One region of the Lysinibacillus sp. NPDC056185 genome, then DNA from elsewhere that is predicted to be linked to it. Evidence: riboswitches for the same ligand, from Rfam matches in the RefSeq annotation. Region 1 holds a riboswitch; each other region holds the start of a gene.
The links. A riboswitch is a leader RNA that binds a small molecule or an ion and turns the genes downstream of it on or off. The one in region 1 is predicted to bind S-adenosylmethionine.
Positions count from the first base shown of each region.

Region 2: another riboswitch for S-adenosylmethionine. It lies ahead of ACMZ42_RS23375 (bifunctional homocysteine S-methyltransferase/methylenetetrahydrofolate reductase); the one in region 1 lies ahead of metA (homoserine O-acetyltransferase MetA).
Region 3: another riboswitch for S-adenosylmethionine. It lies ahead of metK (methionine adenosyltransferase); the one in region 1 lies ahead of metA (homoserine O-acetyltransferase MetA).
Region 4: another riboswitch for S-adenosylmethionine. It lies ahead of ACMZ42_RS07005 (MetQ/NlpA family ABC transporter substrate-binding protein); the one in region 1 lies ahead of metA (homoserine O-acetyltransferase MetA).

Region 1 is NZ_JBLLLQ010000002.1:304,906-310,829, reverse strand. It holds gene ACMZ42_RS03910 (TSUP family transporter) at 1-618, opposite strand, end outside; gene ACMZ42_RS03905 (TrmB family transcriptional regulator) at 742-1,524, shown strand; gene ACMZ42_RS03900 (nucleotide excision repair endonuclease) at 1,598-1,969, opposite strand; gene ACMZ42_RS03895 (YfzA family protein) at 2,526-2,825, shown strand; SAM riboswitch class I at 2,982-3,092, shown strand; gene metA (homoserine O-acetyltransferase MetA) at 3,243-4,178, shown strand; gene ACMZ42_RS03885 (endospore germination permease) at 4,254-5,924, opposite strand, start outside.
Region 2 is NZ_JBLLLQ010000036.1:30,898-36,821, reverse strand. It holds gene ACMZ42_RS23390 (SEL1-like repeat protein) at 1-55, shown strand, start outside; gene ACMZ42_RS23385 (protoglobin domain-containing protein) at 612-1,901, shown strand; gene ACMZ42_RS23380 (protoporphyrinogen oxidase) at 2,172-3,560, shown strand; SAM riboswitch class I at 3,686-3,784, shown strand; gene ACMZ42_RS23375 (bifunctional homocysteine S-methyltransferase/methylenetetrahydrofolate reductase) at 3,877-5,724, shown strand; gene metH (methionine synthase) at 5,717-5,924, shown strand, end outside.
Region 3 is NZ_JBLLLQ010000030.1:28,485-34,408, reverse strand. It holds gene ACMZ42_RS22045 (alanine/glycine:cation symporter family protein) at 1-333, opposite strand, end outside; gene ACMZ42_RS22040 (alpha/beta hydrolase) at 461-1,267, opposite strand; gene ACMZ42_RS22035 (gamma carbonic anhydrase family protein) at 1,404-1,922, shown strand; gene metK (methionine adenosyltransferase) at 2,081-3,277, opposite strand; SAM riboswitch class I at 3,603-3,722, opposite strand; gene pckA (phosphoenolpyruvate carboxykinase (ATP)) at 4,452-5,924, shown strand, end outside.
Region 4 is NZ_JBLLLQ010000005.1:66,066-71,989, reverse strand. It holds gene ACMZ42_RS07010 (pyridoxal phosphate-dependent aminotransferase) at 11-1,180, shown strand; SAM riboswitch class I at 1,368-1,472, shown strand; gene ACMZ42_RS07005 (MetQ/NlpA family ABC transporter substrate-binding protein) at 1,563-2,396, shown strand; gene ACMZ42_RS07000 (methionine ABC transporter ATP-binding protein) at 2,502-3,527, shown strand; gene ACMZ42_RS06995 (methionine ABC transporter permease) at 3,520-4,191, shown strand; gene ACMZ42_RS06990 (alpha-hydroxy-acid oxidizing protein) at 4,205-5,365, shown strand; gene ACMZ42_RS06985 (hypothetical protein) at 5,436-5,786, shown strand; gene ACMZ42_RS06980 (hypothetical protein) at 5,886-5,924, shown strand, end outside.

The DNA of each region.
Region 1 (5,924 bases):
GACATAATGAATCTGACCTAAGTAAGCGAACATTAAAAGACCCGCAAAATTACTTGCTAAGTTTAAAAATTTGGCATTTCCTGCTGCCTTTAAGAAATCGAAGCCGACTAATAAAAAGCTAAAAATTAAAAATGAGCCAGTTCCTGGACCAAGAAACCCATCATAAAAACCAATGGTAAATAACAACAGCATGAATAAAACTAAGTGTGTAAACTTTAAATTTTTGACTGCAGCTACTGAACCCCAATCTTTTTTAAAGATTGTATAGACTGCAACAGCAGCAAGCATTATGAGCATGAGTGGTTTTAGTAATTCAGGATTGATTAAATGAACAGTCCAAGCCCCAAAAAGTGATCCTATAAAGGCTAGGGGAAAGTATTTGATAACTGACCGAATTTCTAGCTGACCAGAACGATAAAAAGAAATGGTTGATGTCAAAGAACCCATAGTGCCGGCAAGTTTATTGGTTGCTACGGCTGCTGCTGGATTTAAACCAGCAAACATAAGGGCAGGTAAAGCAATTAAGCCTCCACCTCCAACGACCGCATCCACAAAGGCGGCTAAAAATCCAAAAGATATTAATAATATGACTACATTTACATCTAATTCAAATAGCATGTGTGCACCTCTCAATAGTTACTACTGAAATAGTAACTAAATTTCGCGAGGCTGTAAAGACTAATTTTTTCGTTGGCTTATCTTCATAGGCTTATCTTATAATAGAGGTAATGGAGGGATTCGATGGAATTATTAATCGCCCAATTAAAAGAATTGGGATTCACAGAATATGAAGCAAAGGCCTACACTGCACTTGTCCAAAATAGTCATGTTAGTGCCTATCAAGTAAGTAAAAACTCCGGTATCCCTCGTGCGAGAATATACGACATACTTGATGTACTTGTTGAAAAAGGGTTAGTACTGAAAGAAGAAACGGCAGGTCAAATGACATACTCTTCCATTCCAGTCGCTGTGTTTTTACAACAAATTCAGCAACGTTGGCAGTCGAATTTTACATCGATTAGTGATCAATTAGAAAAATTAGAGGTAAAAGAGCAGGAAGCGGAGCATAAGGTTGTCACGTTAAAAGGCAAAGAGGCAATCGTTAATTATTGTCAGTCTTTATTAAAAAAGGCGGAGAAAAAAGTCATATTATCAATGTGGGAAGATATGTATGAAGAATTGCGGGAAGATATACATGAGGTAGCGAAGCATATCCCTGTTCATGGAATTACCTTGTATGTGGAGGACCATTTAGCTTCCGTTGACCAACACCGTATCACTCGCTATACGAGGAATGCGTCTACACCTCATTGGTTTATTTTATCGGTAGATGGCAAGCAAATGATTTATGGTCACTCTCCGTCAAATCAGGAAACGGCTTTTATTACCAATGATCCTGTTCATATCTATTTATTAGAGGATTATATATGGCATGACGTGCTTATTAATCGCCTTTTAAAGCGTGATGATACGGAGCTTGAGGAATGGATTACTAAAGAACGTAAAGCATTTTTCTTAGAATGAAAGTATTGAAAAAGAATCTGCAAGCCGTCATGTACATTACAGAAGGCGAGCAGATTCTTTTTTTCGTTAAATATTAATAAAATACTTTATCAACATTGTATTTAGAGCGGAATGAATTGATCGCGTATGTTTCGTAAATTTCACGTTCCATTGGATCTTCCACTTCATACACTTCAATTTTGAAAATTTCATTACGGTGATTTTTCATCGGTGACACATTGTCCTCGAAATGCTTTTTAATACGTTGACGAATTTTACGTGCTTTACCGACAAATAATAGTTCGTTCTCTTCATTGTAGAATAAGAAAATACCACCGTTTTCACGTGTGATTTTATGGAAATCAATAAAACCATGGTACGGTGTGATTGGTACATCACCTGGCTTTAAATCTTGTTCGCGTTGGCGAATTACTAAATCTGGTTTTGGAAATTCAATTTTAATCAAAGTATTCACGTTCCTCTCTGTTACTAAAGGTATATGTTAACATAAGTACAGCATGTTTACCATCAAATAATGAATGTAAACATTCAAGATTAGTGTTAAACAAATTACATAATGACATGCATAGTTAATAACAAAATATTCTATGTATTATTGATATTCTTAATTGTTCATGTTACAATTCTTTTTAATTAAATAATCTCATCATGAGAAATTGAGGGATTGTTTTAGAAACCCAGTCGTACCAAGGGTTTGAAGTACATGATAAGATGTTGAGTAGATTAAAGTTTATTTGTTATTAATAATACACTTCTTATTGTCTATTAATTTAGATGAGGAGAGGTGTATTTTTTTATGCTGTTAAAGTTTGCTTATGATGATTTTATTGCAGACAGAAAATTCAACAATACGACTCAAGCAAATATCAATAGTTACAAATACATGATTAAGCCGTTCATCGACAAATATAATTGATAGGATTATCTAAAAAAGGAATATATGTTTAATTTTGAAACTTATTCCTGAATTTTACGTATAACAATTAGAGGGGGGATATAACTTGGCTAATAAACAAAAAAATCCAATTCCATTTTTGAAAAAGACTTGGGTGTCTTCTATTGGTGTATTTTTATTGTCACAGATAATCTTTATTACGTGTGAAGCAACAGGATGGATACCTAATTATAGAGATATTGGCGGAACGTTTATTGGAAGAATTACGGAATCTTCAATTTTCAAAGAGTGGTTTACTTTTTATGAAACACCAAATTTCAATTTACTTACTATCTTTTTTGGCATCTTTCTTGTGTTTGGAATAATAGAGGCGATAAAAAGTGTTTTTTCACCAAGGTCTACATAAGTAAAGACTATAGCAAAAGTATCACTAGGGTGTAAAGATAAATAACTAAACTATAATTTCCCTAAAAACATAATGACATGCATGATTAATAACAAAATATTCTATGTATTATTGATATTCTTAATTGTTCATGTTACAATTCTTTTTAATTAAATAATCTTATCATGAGAAGTTGAGGGATTTGGCCCGATGACGCTTCAGCAACCTCTAACGAAAGTTAGAAAGGTGCTAATTCCAGCAAAGGATTTGTCCTTTGAGAGATAAGAGTGAACGTGGAAAAATCCTTCTCATTCTATCTCAACTGGAATGAGGGGGATTTTTTAATTTCATCGAAAAAGAAGACTTAATGAGCTTTGAACAGGGCCTGTGCATGGAGACTAAGGCCCAATTGATCTTAACTAGAGAGGGGAATGCAAGATGCCAATTAATATTCCAAAAAACTTACCAGCTGGAGAACATTTACGTGAGGAAAAAATATTCGTTATGGAAGAGGACAGAGCGAAAACTCAACAAATTCGTCCATTAAATATCTTAATTTTTAATTTAATGCCGGAAAAAGAAAAAACAGAACTGCAATTACTTCGTTTATTGGGGAATACACCATTACAAGTGAATATTACATTTTTAAATACAGCTACGCATGAATCAAAAAATGTTAGTAAATCACATTTACAGTTATTTTACACGACTTTCAATCAAATTCGTCATCGCCGCTATGATGGCATGATTATTACGGGTGCACCAGTAGAGAAAATGGAATTTGAAGAAGTGAACTACTGGCAGGAAATTTCTGAAATTATGGATTGGTCCAAGACAAACGTAACATCGGTTTTACATATATGTTGGGGTGCACAGGCAGCGTTATACCATCATTACGGTATTGGTAAAATTGGGCTGCCTGCTAAATGCTCAGGTGTATATTCGCATGTTATTACGGATTTAACAGTGGACTTAGTACGTGGCTTTAGTGATTCATTTACTGCACCACATTCACGTTATACATCCGTATCAATTGATGAAGTACTTAGCCATCCCGATTTACGATTACTATCTTATTCTGAAGATGCTGGTGTTTTCATTGTGCAATCTAAGGATAATAAAAACATTATGATTACTGGTCATCTTGAATATGATGCAACAACTTTAGCTGATGAGTATAGTCGTGATGTTGCGAAAGGATTAGATATTGATGTACCAGTAAATTATTTCCCACATGATAATCCTGCAAATGAACCGATTAATACTTGGCGCGCCCATACACATTTATTATTCTCGAATTGGTTGAACTACTATGTTTACCAAGAAACACCATACGAATGGGATTTTGTCGATCAGATTGAATATCATATTTAAAACCGCTCAATTACAATAAAGAAAAATGATGACTTTGATATTTCAGGGTCATCATTTTTTCACGCCATTATGCTGTTAATTTTCTGATGAATTTTTATTTCTATCACTGCTTGGAGTATTGCCGGTATCGCTATCATTCTGTGTAGTATTGTTGCTACTATCACTCTGCGAAGGATTTTCGCTGTTACTTGCACTTTGAGTAGAATTATCGTTATTACTACTACTTTCATTTTGAGTAGTATTACCGGCATTGCTACTACTTTCATTTTGAGCACAATTATCAGTATTACTATTACTTTTTTGTGTAGCATTTCCGCCATTGTTACTTGCACTTTGAGTAGAATTATCGTTATTATTACTACATTCATTTTGAGTAGTATTACCGGCATTGCTACTACTATCACTTTGAGTAGAATTATCGTTATTACTAATACTTGTACTTTGAGTAGCATTTCCGTCATTGTTGCTACTTTCGTTTTGAGTAGAATTATCGTTATTACTACTACTTTCATTTTGAGTAGTATTTCCGGCATTATTGCTACTTTCACTTTGTGTAGCATTTCCACCATTACTGCTACTTCCACTTTGAGAAGAATTCCCGCCATTGTTGCTACTATTACCCTGAGTAGAGTTTTCGTCATTACTATTACTTTCACTCTGTAAAGAGTTTCCGCCATTGTTGCTACTATCATTTTGAGTAGAATTACCGTTATTACTACTACTATCACCTTGAGTAGAATTACCGTTATTACTACTACTTTCACCTTGAGTAGCATTTCCAGCATTGCTACTGCTATCACTCTGTGAAGAATTATCGTTATTAGTATTACCTGCACCTTGAGTAGCATTACCGTTATTACTACCATTTTCATTCTGTGTACTACAATTACTTTTTGTATTATTACCGTTGATTTTGCGAATCTTCGCGACAAGTAGTAAAACTAATGGTAATAAGATAGCGAAAATAAAGGAAAAAATAGGCCAGGTTTCTTTATTGTAAATTTCTGAATGAATGATACTAGGATGAACAATTTGTGAAAGTCCAAGGATAATCATTCCGAATGGAAAAATGAGCGGTCGATGATTGTTAATTTTACATATTTGTGCGATGCCGATGACCCCAGCGTAAAAAAACATAAAAGTTTTAATATAAATTGATATTATCCACATTGCTGCCATAATAACTTCAATACGCTGCAAAAAATTCCCGATTGAAATTCTTTGGGCTAATGAATAGCTAGGAAATGTCCTAGAAGCAGTATTTGTTGGACCTAGGACAAGGATAGCCAGTGTGATGATAGCAATTAAGACAATCCCTCCAAGAATTGTGCCAATGTAAAAACCTTTTTGGGCTGATTCATGGACGTTAACAGAAGAAGGAAAAATCATTAACAATATGACAAGTGGCAATGAAAAAATACTCATTAATCGAATAATACTAAAGAATAATGATTTTGCTGGTACTTCCATTATTGGCTGTAGATTTTCCATATGGACGGATGGTGAAATACAAACTACAAAAAAAATAAAAATTAAAATAAACATTGCGAATAGTATTTCTGCAGAACGGGCAAAAACTTCAATTCCTAGAAATGCTGCATAAATAATGATAATACTGAACAGAAAAGCAAAGGCCATCATAGGTGTTTCTGGCATAATTTCTGTTTTCATGAAAATGCCAATGAAATATAATAATTCACCAGCAGAAAGAAAGGATAGAATAATAAAGCCAATCGAAGTTATTTT
Region 2 (5,924 bases), on a different contig from region 1:
AGAAGCAGGAAGTGAGGAGGCTGCAATTTTACTGCAAGAATTGAAAGGAAAGTAAGTATTTTTATTAAAAAATAATAGGTATTTAGATTTGATTATCAACATTTTGTATACAGGTCTTAGGTTCTTATTTAAGGGTGTTTTGTAGGTGTATATCACTACAAATGGCTGATTGTAAAAATATTAATATAACAAAGCGGTAATTATTTCAAACTAAAACAAGGAAAAAATAAGGATAAAAAAATAGAGATGATGTAAATTGGCTACCCAAAAGTATTGTGGTAGCTTTTTTACTGCTTTAGATAATAGGTTAGATAACAGGGACTTTTTATATAATTTAAGGAAAAAAATGTATACCCGAAAATTGACAGCTATTTATAAAATGTATAATGTATATGAGTGATTTTGAAAGAGTAGTTAGAAGCAATAGCTAGTAATAAGATTGCAATTTTTAGCTGATTGTAGCCCGTAGCAGGAATCAGCGTCATAAGTGATGTGATGGCTTATCACTAAAAGTTGGGGATGAAATCTTCCTAATCTTTTATATTTTTGGTAGACGAAATTAAATTTTTCTCAGCTTTTCAAAAGTACACAGCATGAAAGAGGGTAAATGTGTGATCTTTCAAAAACAGAGAAAGACAACGGCGTTAGATTTAAAGCAATACATTGTAAAAATGGATTTAGCGAATTGCCATTCAATAAAAAAGCAAATTGATTTGCTCAAATTGACAAAGAGGGATTTACAATATTTAAAAGCCTTTCAACCTTTTGTAGAAGGCAGTATTGATAATATTGTTAATCGATTTTATGAAATGATTGGAACTGAACGTAGTTTAGTAGATATTATTAATAAACATAGTTCAGTGGAGAAGCTGAAAATTACATTACGACGTCATATTATTGAAATGTTTAATGGTACGATTGATGATGAATTTTATCAAAGACGAATAAAAATTGCTAAAGTGCATGTCCATATTGGGCTTAAAACACAATGGTATATTTGTGCGTTCCAAGATTTAACAGCGTCATTTATTGACTTGGTTGAAGAACATGTTAATCATCCAGTGGATCAGCTTAATACAATTCGAGCCATCTCAAAAATTTCTAATTTTGAGCAACAATTGGTTTTAGAGGCGTTTGAGCACACAATTGAGCAAATTCATGAAAAAATGGAACGTAGAAAAGAAGCGATAGAGCAAGAAATCGTAGAGTCTTCGGAAGGTCTTGCCACAATATCTCATGAAACGAACAATTCATTTCATCGCTTAAGTGGACAATCAGAGGAAATTAAACAACTAGCGAAAAAATCACTTCAAGTGTCGACTTTGGCTGAGAGTCAGGCATTAGAAGGTCGTGAACGATTAAAGAGTCAATCGCAAAATATGAGTAATATTATTTATTCGCTTGATGATATAGCGGAAAATATTGCACAGTTGACAGATATGTCAAAGGAAATGGAATCGATTATGAATGTTGTGACAAATATTGCTAATCAAACGAACTTGTTGGCTTTAAATGCGGCAATAGAAGCGGCTCGTGCTGGAGAAGCGGGCAAAGGCTTTAGTGTTGTTGCAGATGAAGTGAGAAAACTATCGATTCAAACAAAGGAATCTGTCACATCGGTAGCGACGTTACTACATAAAACGAATGAGCGGACAGATAAACTTGTTCATTCGCTTAGTAATATTCAAGAAGAGGTAGCGTCTGGTGAGGAAAATATGGTTCAAACGGAAGGACAATTTACTAACATATTAGAAGCAATGACCGAGGCTAAAGACCAGAATGGTCAGATGGAAAAAGAAGTACAAGCAATAGTAGACGTACTAAGTGAATTAGGTATTGCCTTTAATGAAGTGAAAAACTCAGCTGGAAAACTAGCTAGCTTTGCACAAAATTTAAATTAATTTAGAGAAAAGCAAAAGGCAAAGAAAATTGTTGTTTCCTATTTTGCTACACACTTTAAGGCACAAATAACACTATATTAATTGTTTATATATAATTTCCGTTATGGAGATAAAAGCCTCTAGCGAATATATGCTATTTGAATATGAAAAAAATGGAGCTATCCAATGTACTGGATAGCTCCATTTTTGCTAAATTTGTAAAGGGTTTAACGTAATTTTTGATAAAAAAAGTTTATACTAAATAAAGAACTAAAAATAGGGGCGGTTAATATGAAAACAGTTGTTGTATTAGGTGGCGGAATTACGGGATTGTGTACGATGCATTATTTACAACGCCAAGTTCAGGAGAAAAACTTAGATGTAAAACTTGTACTTGTTGAAAAAAATACATACCTTGGTGGCAAGCTTCACTCTGCATATGAACAAGGCTTCATCATGGAAACTGGAGCAGATTCTATTGTAGCGCGTCATAAAGGTGTCATGGAGTTAGTAGAGGAACTAAACTTTGAACAAAATCTTGTGTACAACGAAACAGGTATTTCGTATATTTACACAAATAATGAGCTACATGCTATCCCAGCAGACTCAACGTTCGGTATTCCTATGAGCCTACAATCTCTCGAGGAAAGCACGCTTGTATCTGAGGAAGGTAAAAAAGAAGCGTTAAAGGATTTAACAATGCCGAATGAAAGGTTTACAAAGGAAAGCTCGATTGGGGAATTTTTAACGTATTATTTAGGTGAGGAGCTTGTTCAAAACCAAATAGCGCCGGTACTTGCAGGTGTATATTCTGGAGATTTAAATCAACTTTCAATTGCTTCGACTTTACCGTATTTAATCGATTACAAAAACGATTACGGTAGTATTATTAAAGGTTTTGATGCAAACAGGAAACAATTTGTGAAAGCCTCCAACAAAAAATTTATTTCATTTAAAAATGGTTTATCGTCACTAATTGATCGACTTGAAGAAACATTAACGGATGTAGAAATTATAAAAGGAATTGCCACTACTAGTGTTAAAAAGCAGGAGAATCTATACTCTGTTACGTTAGCAAACGGTAAAATGATTGAAGCAAATCATGTTGTATTGGCACTGCCAAATGAAGCGGTACAAAGCTTATTACAGGATGAATCGTTGAACGGCTATTTTGAACAATTTAATACTGCATCCGCCATTACGATTTATTTAGGATTTGATGTTCCCGATAATAGATTGCCAGCAGATGGAACAGGCTATATTGTGTCACATAATTCGGATGTTATTTGTAATGCAGCAACGTGGACAAGCCGCAAGTGGAAACATACCTCTGCAGAAGGGAAATTACTTGTACGACTTTTTTATAAGAGCATTAACCCTAAGTATGAGAGATTGCGTATGATGACAGATGAAGAGTTAGCAGCAGTTGCTCTTGAGGATGTAAGAAAAAGCTTGGGGATTGAGGAAAAACCAACTGTTGTTGACGTGACAAAATGGATCGACCAGATGCCGAAGTACGACTTGGCACATCGTGAAGCGTTGCAAGGTCTCTTACAAGAGCTCGAGAAAAACTATCCAAATTTATCAATAGCGGGATGCTCATATTTTGGAGTAGGCATAGGTGCATGTATTCAAAACGGTAAAAAAATTGGTGAAGAACTTGTAGAAAAACTATCGTAATTGTTTGATATAAATCAAAATATTATAAATTTCGTAAAAATTATCCTTTGTTCAGTGAAATAGTCTTGACTCAATCGTTCGTAAACGATATGATTCTTTTAATTATTTAAAAAATTCATACTAAATTCTTATCAAGAGAAGCAGAGGGACTGGCCCTATGAAGCTTCAGCAACCAACTTAATGTCAGGTGCTAAATCCAGAAGACCGTGTGTCGAAGATGAGAAGGAAAACAATTACGAAATGACGTAAAAGCCTTCTTTTTTTATGAAAGAAGGCTTTTTTTTATTTTAAAGATTAGGGAAGAGAGGTTAGTTTTATGGAATTGCTTGAAAGGTTAAAAACGCATGTTCTAACAGCAGATGGTGCAATTGGTACAGTTTTATACGGCTACGGCTTGGAGTACTGTCATGAGGAAATGAATGTACAGAGACCTGAATTAATTGAAAAGATTCATAGAGAATATATTGCAGCTGGTGCTGATATTATTCAGACGAATACTTACGGAGCTAATGCCATAAAATTAGCCCGCTATGGGTTAGAATCTCGTGTACAACAGTTTAATGAAGCTGCTATAACGATTGCAAAACGAGCAGCGGCAGATGGTGGACAATTTGTTTTAGGTACTATTGGGGGAATCCGTGGTATTCGTAAAAGTGACGCAACGTTAGAGGAAATTTTAGCAACCGTTGATGAGCAGGCAACAGTTTTACTGGCAGGAAATCCAGATGGTCTTTTACTTGAAACTTATTATGATTTTGAAGAGCTAACGGCGACTTTAACAATGCTACGATCTAAAACGAAATTACCGATTATCGCTCAAGTTTCTATGCACGAACCCGGAATATTACAAAATGGAATGAGCTTAAATAATGCCTTACATAAACTTGAAGCGTTAGGTGCTGATATCGTAGGTGTCAACTGTCGCTTAGGCCCTCACCATACTATACAAGCATTTGAAGGAGTAGAGCTTCCTGAGAAGGCATTTATGTCAGCGTATCCGAACGCCTCTCTTCTTGATTTGGAGGATGGGCGTGTCGTTTATGAGTCGGAGGCAGATTATTTTGGTCGAGCAGCTGTAGAGCTTCGTGATCAGGGGGTACGTTTAATTGGTGGTTGTTGTGGAACGACACCAAAGCATATTGCTGCAGTGAAAAAGTACTTAGAGGAGCTATCTCCGGTTGAGGAAAAGTATGCAAAGCCGGAAAAAGTAGAGATTGTCCGTGAGGCAGAGCCAGCAAATTATGAGCCATTACATGAAAAAGTAAAACGTGAACGCTCGGTTATTGTGGAATTAGATACACCAAGACATTTAGAAATTGAAGGCTTTATTGAAGGTGCAAAAAAAATATATGAGGCGGGCGCAGATGTAGTCATGATGGCCGATAACTCTCTTGCTTCTCCAAGGATTAGTAATGTCGCAATGGGAGCCTTACTGAAAGAAACACACGGGGTACGCCCGTTAACCCATATAACATGCCGAGATCGTAATTTAATTGGTCTTCAATCACATTTAATGGGATTAAATGCACTAGGGATTCATGATATTTTAGCAGTTACTGGAGATCCGACAAAGGTAGGCGATTTCCCAGGAGCAACTAGCGTTTATGACGTATCTTCAATGGAGCTGATCCAATTAATAAAACAATTAAATGAAGGTGTATCGTTCTCAGGGAAACCGCTTCGAAAAAAGGCAAATTTCTCTGTAGCGGCTGCGTTTAATCCTAATGTACGTGTACTAGATCGCGCTGTCTCTCGATTAGAAAAGAAAATTGAACATGGGGCAGATTATTTTATTTCACAGCCTGTTTATACAAAGGAAAAAATCGTGGAAATTTACGAGGCGACAAAGCATTTAGAAACACCAATTTATATAGGCATTATGCCAGTAACGAGCTATAAAAGTGCGGAGTTCTTACATCATGAAGTGCCAGGCATCAAACTATCTGATGATGCATTAGCACGTATGAGGGCTTGTGGCGATGATAAGGAACGCGCAACACTAGAAGGAATTGCAATTGCTAAAGAATTAGTAGAAGTAGCAGCGGAATATTTCAATGGTATTTACCTCATCACACCATTTTTACGCTATGATATGACGCTAGAATTAATGAAATTTATTGAGCAATTGGATGAACAGAAAAAAGGGGTAAGTATAAATGGCTAAGCACATGATTGAAGAGCAACTAGAGAAACGAATATTAATTCTTGATGGCGCAATGGGAACAATGCTACAAAATGAAAATTTATCAGCAGAGGATTTTGGCGGCGAGGAATATGATGGCTGTAATGAAAATCTCGTGCTAACTAGACCAGATGTGCTTGAAAAAATTCATGGAAAATATTTAGAGGCTGGAGCAGATATTA
Region 3 (5,924 bases), on a different contig from region 1:
CAATGTCGACTCAACGTAAGCAGTTGCCGCACCGATAAATGCGATTGCCCACATCCAAAAAACAGCACCAGGTCCCCCCATCCCGATTGCTGTAGCTGTACCGGCAATGTTACCTGTACCTACTCGACCAGACAATGCGATAGACATCGCTTGGAAAGATGAAATCCCCTTATCCGATTTTTCGCCTTTAAACATTAAAACAAACATATCTTTAATGTGTCTTACTTGTAGGAACCGTGTGATAATTGAAAAAAAGAGCCCAATTAACAAAATGCCATAAATAAACCACGGTCCCCATAAAATCTCATTAATTTTCCCAACGATTGTTTCCATTTTACCCCTCCAATGTGAAAAAATATTACTTTAAGTCATTATAGTATTACACTTTTCTGAAAATTACAACATTATATTCAAGTAACAAAAAGTTAGTAATTTTCTAGTTAATTGGAGAGGTAATTCACTATTCAATTATATAGCCAATTCTTCGAAGAGCATTATTAATAAAATCACGTATATAAACAAAAATCTCGTCACGCTCTACTTCATGAAATAGATTATGATAACAGTTTGCCCATTCTTTGAATTGAAACTCTGTAAATTCCATCTGATAAAGCCAATTCCGTGTTTGTTTGGTTTCAGTAATATTATCTTTTTCAGCTGTCATAACTAACATAGGCATGTTAGGGAATTCAGCCTTCGGCAATAACACTAAATTGCGCATCATTTGTTGTAGCTCGCGATACCATTTCACTGAAACAACGGATGAAAAAGGAACCTCATCCTTCATCTCATCTCTACCTTCTATACTGCGCGTTAGTGATTCTAATGTAATTTCATGGGTCAGCTTCACATTGGCAGTCAGGGCACTTAAACTAGTTAAAGCATTTGATAGTTTACCTGGCAATAGATTTAAATGAAGCCAAGGTGAAGTTAAAATAATTCCTGCACATTCATATTTTCTTTTTTGCATGGTATGTAGTAATAGAGTCGCACCAAGTCCATGTCCTATTAAAAAGACAGGTAAATTATACGAAAAAGCATTCTCGATTAAATGCCTTGTATATTTGTTGTATTCTTTAAAATCTTCATCGTGAACACTTGAATATCCTACATTTACTCCATGATTAGGTAAATCCCCCATGACTATGTGGAAGCCTTCCAATCTAAGTTTTTCTATAAGCCATGCATACCAACGGTGATTTTCATATGCACCATGAAGAATAGCAACCACAGCCTTTGCTTGTCCATCAGCTTCCCATTTCCACATTTCACATAGTCCTCCTAAAAAAATAATTACACAATGATTATATCGTAATATCTTGATCATTTTAATTTTATATTTCCATCAAGTTGCGTATTTGATACGATAATATTACATCAAAGAAAGAAAAGAGGCGATCCTCATGATCTATCCATTTAAAGGTAAAAAACCCAATATTGACTCTTCTGTTTTTATTGCTGATTATGCAACCGTTACCGGCGACGTTACAATAGGTGCTGAAACAACAATTTGGTTTAACACAGTTATTCGAGGAGATGTATCACCAACAATTATAGGAAAAAGAGTTAGTATTCAAGACCTCTGTTGCTTACATCAAAGCCCCAAATATCCACTAATTATTGAAGATGAAGTAACAGTTGGACATCAAGTAACTTTACATAGTTGTACGATTCGAAAAAAAGCCTTAATAGGTATGGGCTCTATAGTATTAGACGGAGCGGAGATTGGAGAGGGTGCATTCATTGGGGCGGGTAGTCTAGTACCTCCAGGCAAAGTCATTCCTCCAAATAGTTTAGCACTAGGCCGTCCTGCAAAGGTTGTAAGAGAATTAAACGATGAAGATAAAGAAGATATGGAACGCATCATACGTGAATATGTAGAAAAGGGTCAATACTATAAATCTCTTCAACCAAAAAATTAATGTAAAGCAGCTCCACGATTGCTTGGGCAACCGAGCAATATAGGAGCTTATTTTTTTCGTTAAAAAACAGCGAAAGGGGCTAAATTAATGTTAAGCCCCTTTCTGTAATAGTATTTTAAAATATTTTCCCAGCTACTTCATTGCTTTAGCTGAATAGTTTATAAACCTGCTTTTTCTTTTAATGCGTCAGCTTTGTCTGTTTGTTCCCAAGGTACATTTAAATCTGTACGACCGAAGTGACCATATGCGGCAGTTTGCTTATAAATAGGACGACGAAGGTTTAGCATTTTGATAATCCCCGCTGGGCGTAGATCAAATAGCTCGCGTACCCATTTTACAATTTCACTTTCCGTAACTTTTCCTGTTCCAAATGTATCAACAGCAATAGATACAGGTTGAGCAACACCAATCGCATAAGCTAGTTGTACTTCAGCTCGATCAGCTAAACCAGCAGCTACGATATTTTTCGCCACATAGCGTGCTGCATATGCTGCTGAACGGTCTACCTTAGTTGCGTCCTTACCTGAGAAAGCACCTCCACCATGACGTGCATAGCCACCGTATGTATCAACGATGATTTTACGTCCAGTTAGACCAGCATCCCCTTTAGGACCACCAATTACGAATCGGCCAGTTGGGTTGATGAAATATTTAGTATCGGCATCTAGTAATTCACTTGGAACAACTGGAGCAATAACGAATTCTTTTAAGTCTGCTTGAATTTGCTCAAGTGTAGCTTCTTCATCATGCTGTGTTGAAATTACAATCGTATCAACGCGTACTGGTACATTGTTTTCATCATATTCAACCGTTACTTGCGTTTTTCCATCTGGACGTAAATATGCTAGTTCACCAGATTTACGTACTCCCGTTAAACGACGAGCTAATTTATGCGCTAAACTAATTGGTAATGGCATAAGCTCTGGCGTTTCGTTACATGCATAACCGAACATTAAACCTTGGTCACCTGCGCCAATTGCTTCAATGTCAGCGTCTGTCATAGAGCCTTCACGCGCCTCTAATGCTTGGTCAACACCTTGAGCAATATCAGGTGATTGCTCGCCAATAGCAACAAGAACTGCTAGGTTTTCAGCATCAAAGCCGTATTTCCCACGTGTATAACCGATTTCTGCTACAGTATCACGAACGATACCTTTAATATCTACATAAGTAGAAGTAGTAATTTCTCCAGCTACTAATGCTAAGCCTGTTGTTACTGTTGTTTCACACGCTACACGCGCGTTTGGATCTTCTGCTAAAATAGCATCTAAAATGGCATCCGAGATTTGGTCACAAATTTTGTCTGGATGTCCTTCTGTTACACTTTCTGATGTAAACAGTCGACGGTTTGTCATTTGATTTTCCTCCTATTACTTTTACAAATAATATTTGCGAATTAATACGGTACTCATTACCCATGTCAAGTTCGCCCCTAAGGATTGAACTCTCAAGCCATTGTTGCTGTCATTGCACTTTCGCACAGTAAAACAGTTGTTGCTGTCACTACGCTTCCGCACAAATAAACAGCTGCTTCTTTTAACACGAGGATTTTTGAAAGATCCGTCATTATAATAAGGAAAGGACTGTATACTTACCTTTAATTCGTTTTTAACAATAAAAAAATCCTTTTCTCACGCTTACTTAACATGAGGAAAGGAATAATGACTTCGTAACCTTTCACTCTTATCGTTCAAGGGAGTTTCCCCTTGCATCAGATTGGCACCAGCGCATGTCGTGAAATAGTTCATGCAGGTTGCCGGGTTTCACAGGGCCTGACCCTCCACCAGCTCGGGATAAGAGTATCCGTTCAATATCTCATAATACGTAAAAGGTCGAACATTGTCAAATATTTTTAACTTCTTTCAGCGGGTGTCCAACATCGTCCTTTGCTGACGCTACGCTTTCGCGCAAAAAACATTGTCAGGCCCAAGCACAAAGCAGATTCCGGACGCATTGTTTATCTGTAGCGAAAGTAAAGCGACAGTTACAATTATGCCAAGACATAATTGATTGTATTCTTATAAAGAAAGTATGGGATTTATATAGAAACAAATTTGGATTATACTGTAATTTAAAACAAAATAATCCCTACTCTCCACCTTACATCATGTGTTAACATATGTGTAACCCTTTACAGCACATTTTGTAGCAAAAGCAAAGCGTTAGCTACAGAACATGTGGTGGATGAATATGATTGTAGCCCCTTTTCAGTTGAAGACAAGCTCCAACTAATAAAAAGCAAGCTAAAACTTCACATCCTGTGCGAACCCCATGTTAGCCCAAAGCTTCCAAACACAATTTTTGCTGTGTCGAAAGTGAATGTGTGATCACTTATTATAAATAGGGTAAAAAGCATTATCAAAACGAATCAATTTACTTTTTGTCGTTTTCTTGAAAAGTAATAAAATCTGAAAAATAATTTCTGAATTAGTATAGATTATTTAAGCAATTGTGTTATACTATTTTTGAAATTAAGAAAATCTCCCTCAAACTCTAGGGAATACTATAAAAAAGGATGGTATTTAATCGATGAATTCAGTAGAAATTGCAAACGAACTGAAGGAATTATTAAGCGGCGGTAACATTAATGTTCAACTTTCAGTACCACAATTAGCTGAAAAGGCTACTTCTCGTGGTGAAGCTATGTTAACAGTAGATGGCGCAGTTCGTGCAGAAACTGGCAAATACACTGGTCGTTCACCTAAAGATAAATATACGGTAGAAGAAGATAGCACAAAAGATAAAATTGACTGGGGCAAAGTTAACCGACCAATTTCTTCTGAAGTGTTCGATAACTTATATGTAAAAGTAGTAAAATATTTAAAAGAACGTGACGAATTATTCGTATTCAAAGGCTTTGCTGGTGCTGACAAAGATTCGCAATTAAGCATCCAAGTAATCAATGAATATGCTTGGCACAATCTTTTCGCCCATCAATTATTTATCCGTCCAACTAAAGAAGAATTAGCTTCTCATGTTGCTGACTTCACAGTTATTTCAGCTCCTAACTTTAAAGCAGATCCTGCTATTGATGGCACTGCTTCTGAAACATTCATCATTGTATCACTTGAAAAGAAAATTATCCTAATCGGTGGTACTGAATACGCTGGTGAAATCAAAAAATCTATTTTTGGTATTATGAACTACTTGTTACCACAACAAGGCATCCTTTCAATGCATTGCTCAGCAAACGTTGGTGAAGCTGGTGATGTTGCATTATTCTTCGGTTTATCTGGTACTGGTAAAACAACTTTATCAGCTGATCCTGATCGTAAGCTTATCGGTGACGATGAACATGGTTGGTCTGATAACGGTGTATTCAACATTGAGGGCGGTTGCTATGCAAAAACAATTAACCTTTCTGCTGAAAAAGAACCAGAAATCTACAACGCAATCCGCTTCGGTTCTGTACTAGAAAACGTAGCTGTTGATCCAGAAACTCGAGTTTGTGACTATGATGATGGTTCATTAACAGAAAATACGCGTGTAGCTTATCCAATTCAATACATTGAAAATATTGTTGATCCATCTGTTGCAGGTCACCCAAAAACAATCATCTTCTTAACAGCTGACGCGTTTGGTGTATTACCTCCAATCAGTAAATTAACAAAAGAGCAAGCAATGTACCACTTCCTAAGCGGTTTCACATCTAAACTTGCTGGTACAGAACGTGGTGTAACGGAGCCAGAACCAGTATTCTCAACTTGCTTCGGTTCTCCATTCCTTCCACTTCCAGCAACAGTTTATGCTGAAATGTTAGGTCAAAAAATTGACGAGCACGGTGCACAAGTATACTTAGTGAACACTGGTTGGACTGGTGGCGAATACGGAACTGGTAGCCGTATGAAGCTTTCTTACACTCGTACAATGGTACGTGCTGCAATTGACGGCAAATTAGCTAATGTTGAAACAATTCAAGATTCAGTATTCGGTTTAAACATTCCAACTTCTATTGAAGGTGTACCAACTGAAGTGCTTAATCCTCGTGATGCATGGGCAGAT
Region 4 (5,924 bases), on a different contig from region 1:
GTGGACGTGCATGGAATTCTCAAAAAAACTACAGCAACTCCCAACTCAATTTTTTGCAGCACTTGTGCAAAAAGTAAACGCTGCTCTTGCTGAAGGGCGTGATGTTATTAATCTTGGTCAAGGTAATCCAGATCAACCCACTCCTCCACATATTATTAAAGCATTGCAGGAGGCGGCAGAAAATCCTCAAAATCATAAATACTCTCCATTTCGTGGCATAGCAGAATTACGCCAAGCAGCTGCAAGTTTCTACAAACGCGAATACAATGTTGACATTGATCCTGACACAGAAGTAGCTATTCTCGGTGGTACGAAAATTGGTCTTGTTGAGTTACCGTTAGCCGTTTTAAACCCCGGTGATACTATGCTATTACCCGATCCTGGATATCCAGATTACTTATCAGGTGTCGTATTAGGTGATGTTAATTTTGAAGTTATGCCTCTTTTTGCAGAAAATCATTTTCTGCCTGATTATAATGCTTTATCCGATGCAGTAAAAGAAAAGGCGAAGATGCTTTACTTGAATTACCCGAATAACCCAACTGGCGGTACTGCAACACTTGAATTTTTCGAGGAAACAGTACGCTTTGCAAAAGAGCACAATATTATCGTAGCACATGATTTTGCCTACGGGGCGATTGGATTTGACGGCAATAAACCTATCAGCTTCCTGCAAGCTGACGGTGCAAAAGATGTCGGTATCGAAATGTATACATTATCCAAAACGTATAATATGGCAGGCTGGCGCATTGGTTTTGCAGTTGGTAACCCTGATATTGTTGCAGCCATTAACCTTATTCAAGATCATCTATTTTGTAGTCAATTCCCTGCCGTGCAACAAGCCGCGGCAGTTGCACTTACTGCTTCCCAGAGTTGCGCGGATAAGCTAAGTGCGACTTATGAGCGTCGACGAAACGTACTGATCGAAGAAGCTCAGCGAATTGGTTGGCAAGTAACAGCACCGAGAGGCTCTTTCTTTGCATGGCTCCCTGTTCCATTAGGTTTTACGAGTGAACAATTTGCCGATTTATTGCTCGACAAAGCTGATATCGCAGTAGCTGCAGGCAATGGCTTCGGTCAATATGGTGAAGGCTATGTCCGGGTTGGCTTACTTGTTAGCGAAGACCGCTTACGTGAAGCGATCAGTAGAATTGAAAAATTAAACTTATTTAACTCATGAAGTAGACTCTACCCGAAAAACTGTTCCATTAGCTCAAACTTGCTATGGGAACAGTTTTGTCTCTTTCTTGCGGATTCTTTCGCAACTAAATATTATAACAAAATAAAAAATTTTAAAAATTCAATTGACTTACTATATCCTATAATTTATATTAGTTCTATCGGATTTACAAAAAAATATTATAAATCTCTTATCAAGAGTAGCTGAGGGACTGGCCCTATGAAGCTCGGCAACCTCCTTTTTTAAGGAAGGTGCTAAATCCTGCAAACGATCATCGTTTGAAAGATAAGAGAGGACACTTTTTTATGAGCCTCTCTTAATTTTTTTAAGAGAGTTTTTTTTATTTTCAAAAACCGATAAAAAAACTTTGGAGGTATGTTTCATGAAAAAGAAAAATAAAATTTTATTAGGTTTAGCAAGTCTCACATTAGTAGCAGCATTAGTAGGCTGTGGTACTAAAGAAAATAGTAAGGATAGTCAAAATAAGGCTATTAATGAAAATAAAATTGTAGTAGGTGTAACTTCTGGTCCACACGAACAAATTGCTGAGGTTGTAGCAAAAGTTGCCAAAGAAAATGGCTTAGAGGTAGAAGTAAAATCTTTCTCTGATTATGTTTTACCAAATACATCGTTAGCAGAGGGCGATCTTGATGTAAACAGTTATCAACACAAGCCATTCCTCGAGACATTTAACAAAGATCACAATACAGATTTAGTGCCAGTTGGAAAAACAATTTTAAATCCTCTAGGCATATACTCTGAGAAATATAAATCATTTGATGACGTTCCTGATGGTGCAACGTTCGGATTGCCAAATGATCCAACAAACGGGGCTCGTGCTCTATTTGTCCTTCAAGAGGCAGGCTATATTAAATTAAAAGACGGTGCAGACTTAACAGCATCTATTCGCGATGTGGAAGAAAACAAAAAGAATTTGAAATTCATTGAATTAGAGGCTGCACAAATTCCAAAACAGCTTAGTGAAGTAGATGTAGCAGCTATTAATACAAACTTCGCTCTTGATGCTGGCATTAATCCTAAAAAAGACTCCATTCTTTTAGAATCTACGGACTCTCCATATGTGAATTACATTGTAGTACGTGCCGAAAACAAAGATGACCCAACGATCAAAAAATTTGTTGAAGCTTATCAATCTGATGAGGTACGCAATTTTATTGAAGAAGAATTCCAAGGCTCTGTAATTCCAAGCTGGTAAGTGACGATTAAGGACCATTCATAAAATCAAGAATCTGCGGGACTCCTACAGGAAAGCTAGCAGATTCTTGATTTATAGAAGGACTAAGAAAGGAGATATCACCGTATGATTCAACTAGAAAATATAACAAAAGAATTTAAAACTAAAAATGGTATCGTCAAAGCAGTAGATGGTATTAACTTGCATGTCAAAAAAGGTGAAATTCATGGGGTTATTGGCTACAGTGGTGCAGGAAAAAGTACCCTTATTCGCTGTGTCAATTTATTAGAACGTCCAACAACAGGAAAGGTATTAATCGATCATGTAGATATTACTTCCCTTTCTCTAAACGACCTTCGCAAAACTCGTCAAAAAATCGGGATGATATTCCAGCATTTTAACCTTTTAAAAACAGCGACTGTTTACAACAATATCTCGGTACCATTAAAGCTTCTAGGCTATAACGACTCCGAAGTGAAAAAACGCGTTGCAAAATATGCAGAAATTGTTGGCCTAACAGAGAAATTAGATAGCTATCCTAGCCAGCTTTCAGGTGGTCAAAAGCAACGTGTCGCTATTGCACGTGCCCTTGCCCAAGAGCCTGAGATTTTGCTCAGTGATGAAGCGACAAGTGCACTCGACCCCGAAACAACTGACGCCATTCTTGAGCTTCTCTTGAAAATTAATCGCGAGCTAGGCATCACTATTTTACTCATTACACATGAAATGAATGTTATTCAAAAAATTTGCGACGATGTATCTGTTCTTGAATCAGGGGCGGTTGTGGAATACGGCTCTGCTATAGACCTATTTTCAAAGCCTCAGCATCCAACGACACGAAAGTTTTTAAATACCATTTCTCAACGTAATTTATCCCCTTCCCTTATCGAGCAATTAAATGTTTCAGGAAGCGTTATTCGTTTAACATTCCTTGGTGAAAGTACAGGGAAACCATTACTAGCAGAAGTGAGTAAAGTTTATGATGTTCAACCGAATATTTTAACCGCCAATATCATTGAATTAAAAAACGGCATTGTCGGTAATATTGTCGTGCATCTACACGGTGAAGCACATATCGTAGAAAAAGCACTTAAGTATTTTACAGAAAACGGAGTAAGCGTTGAGGAATTAGGAGGCGAATTAAATGAATAGCATTCAAAGCTTCTTTGCAGATTGGTCAGATGTTATTGGGAAATCCATTATCGAAACCTTTCAGATGGTCGGGATTTCATTGTTCTTTTCTATTTTAATTGGGATCCCTTTGGGGCTTTTAATCGTTTTAACTCGCCCGGGGCAATCGTTTGAAAATAAATTTCTCTACCAATTTTTCAATTTATTTATTAATATTATTCGCTCTGTACCGTTCATTATTTTACTATTTTTCATTTTACCGTTCACGAAGCTAATCGTCGGCACAACTATTGGTGTAAAAGGTGTTATTGTACCGCTTGTTGTTTATACAGCGCCTTATATTGCGCGACTTATGGAAACGGCACTTTTAGAAGTTGATCCAGGTGTGGTGGAAGCTTATACAGCAATGGGTATTAAACGTCGTCATATTATTTGGAATGTCTTATTACGTGAGGCTCGCCCATCCATTATATTAGGTTTAACGATTGCCACAATCGGTCTTATAGGAGCAACAGCAATGGCAGGAATGGTTGGTGCTGGTGGTCTAGGTGATCTCGCATACCGTTACGGTCATTTACGCTATGAGGTCGATGTAATGTATGCGACAGTGTTTATCTTAATCATTCTTGTTCAGATTATTCAATCAATAGGTAACCGCTTTGCCGCGAAGTTAAAAAAAGATTAGTAGGAGGATTATGATGACAAAGACAACACATAGCGATCTACTATTAAAAAATATTAATGCACAAGCCCCCTTTCCTATTTGCTTTGCAGATTTAGAAAAGGCAGTTGCAGAAAAAATGGAAGCTGGTCCGTTTGGTTACATCCGTTCAGGCGCTGGCGGTGAGCAAACATTAAGGAATAACCGTACAGCCTTTGAAAAATACTCTATTATTCCACGCTTTTTACAGGATGTTTCAAGTATTGATACATCAATTGAACTGTTCGGAAAAGCTCACCCAACTCCGTTCTTATTTGCTCCTGTTGGCATGAACAGAATGGCGCATGACGAAGGAGAGCTAGCCGTAGCACGTGCAGCTGATCAATTAAAAATCCCTTATATTCAAAGCACAGTTTCAAGCTATGCACTCGAGGATGTGGCACAAACAGCTCCTACTGCTACAAAATGGTTTCAATTATATTGGGCAACAAATGAGGAAATTGCCTATAGCATGGCTGCTCGAGCCGAGGCTGCCGGTTTTGAGGCTATCGTTTTAACTGTAGATACAGTCATGCTTGGCTGGCGTGAAGAAGATGTTCGCAATCAATTTTCACCATTAAAGCTTGGGTATGCACGAGGAAACTATATGAATGACCCTGTTTTTACTGCTTCCTTACCAGATGATTCATTTGAGTCATATGTACAAGGCGTGTTGCAAAATATATTCCATCCAACATTAAATTGGGACAATGTACGTGAATTAAAGCGCCGTTCGAATCTCCCTATTTTGTTAAAGGGAATCTTACATCCTGAAGACGCAAAACTAGCTATAGAAAACGGCATTGACGGAATTATCGTATCCAACCACGGCGGCCGCCAATTGGATGGCGTAATTGGTTCACTTGATGCACTTCCTGGCATTGTGAAAGCTGTAAATAGGCAAATTCCTGTTATTTTAGATAGCGGTGTATATCGTGGTATGGATGCTCTTAAAGCACTCGCTTTAGGAGCAGATGCAGTTGCCATCGGTCGCCCCTTCGTCTATGGACTTGCATTAGCAGGACAGCAAGGAGCCGAAAAAGTAATGACGAATTTATATGATGAATTAAAAGTTTCTATCGCATTAGCGGGGGCAACATCTATAAAAGGACTTCGCGATATCACATTGGTGAAAAAAGATGGAGTCGATAGTAAATAAATTTAATACTGATGAACGCTAAAAGCAGCGTAAGTCATTCACTCAAAATAAAGCGGTCCTGCATTTCGAGGTGGCGATCCGTCACTTCGAGTGTTTTATCCGGCATTTCGGGGCGGCTTTCCGTCGCTTTGACGTTTCTATCCGTCTCTTCCGGGGGTGCTTTCCGTCACTCTGTCTTGTATCCGTCACTTCGGGGGTGCTTTCCGTCGCTTTGACGTTTCTTTCCGTCGCTTTGGCTCTTCTTTCCGTCACTTCGGCCTTTCTATCCGTCACTCTGTCTTATATCCGTCTCTTCGAGGGTGCTTTCCGTCGCTTTGACGTTTCTTTCCGTCGCTTTGGCTCTTCTTTCCGTCACTTCGGCCTTTCTATCCGTCGCTCTGTCTTGTATCCGTCACTTCGGAGGTGCTTTCCGTCGCTTTGACGTTTCTTTCCGTCACTTTGGCTCTTCTTTCCGTCACTTCGGCCTTTCTATCCGTCACTCTGTCTTGTATCCGTCACTTCGAGGGTGCTTTCCGTCGCTTTGACGTTTCTTTCCGTCACTTTGGCTCTTCTTTCCGTC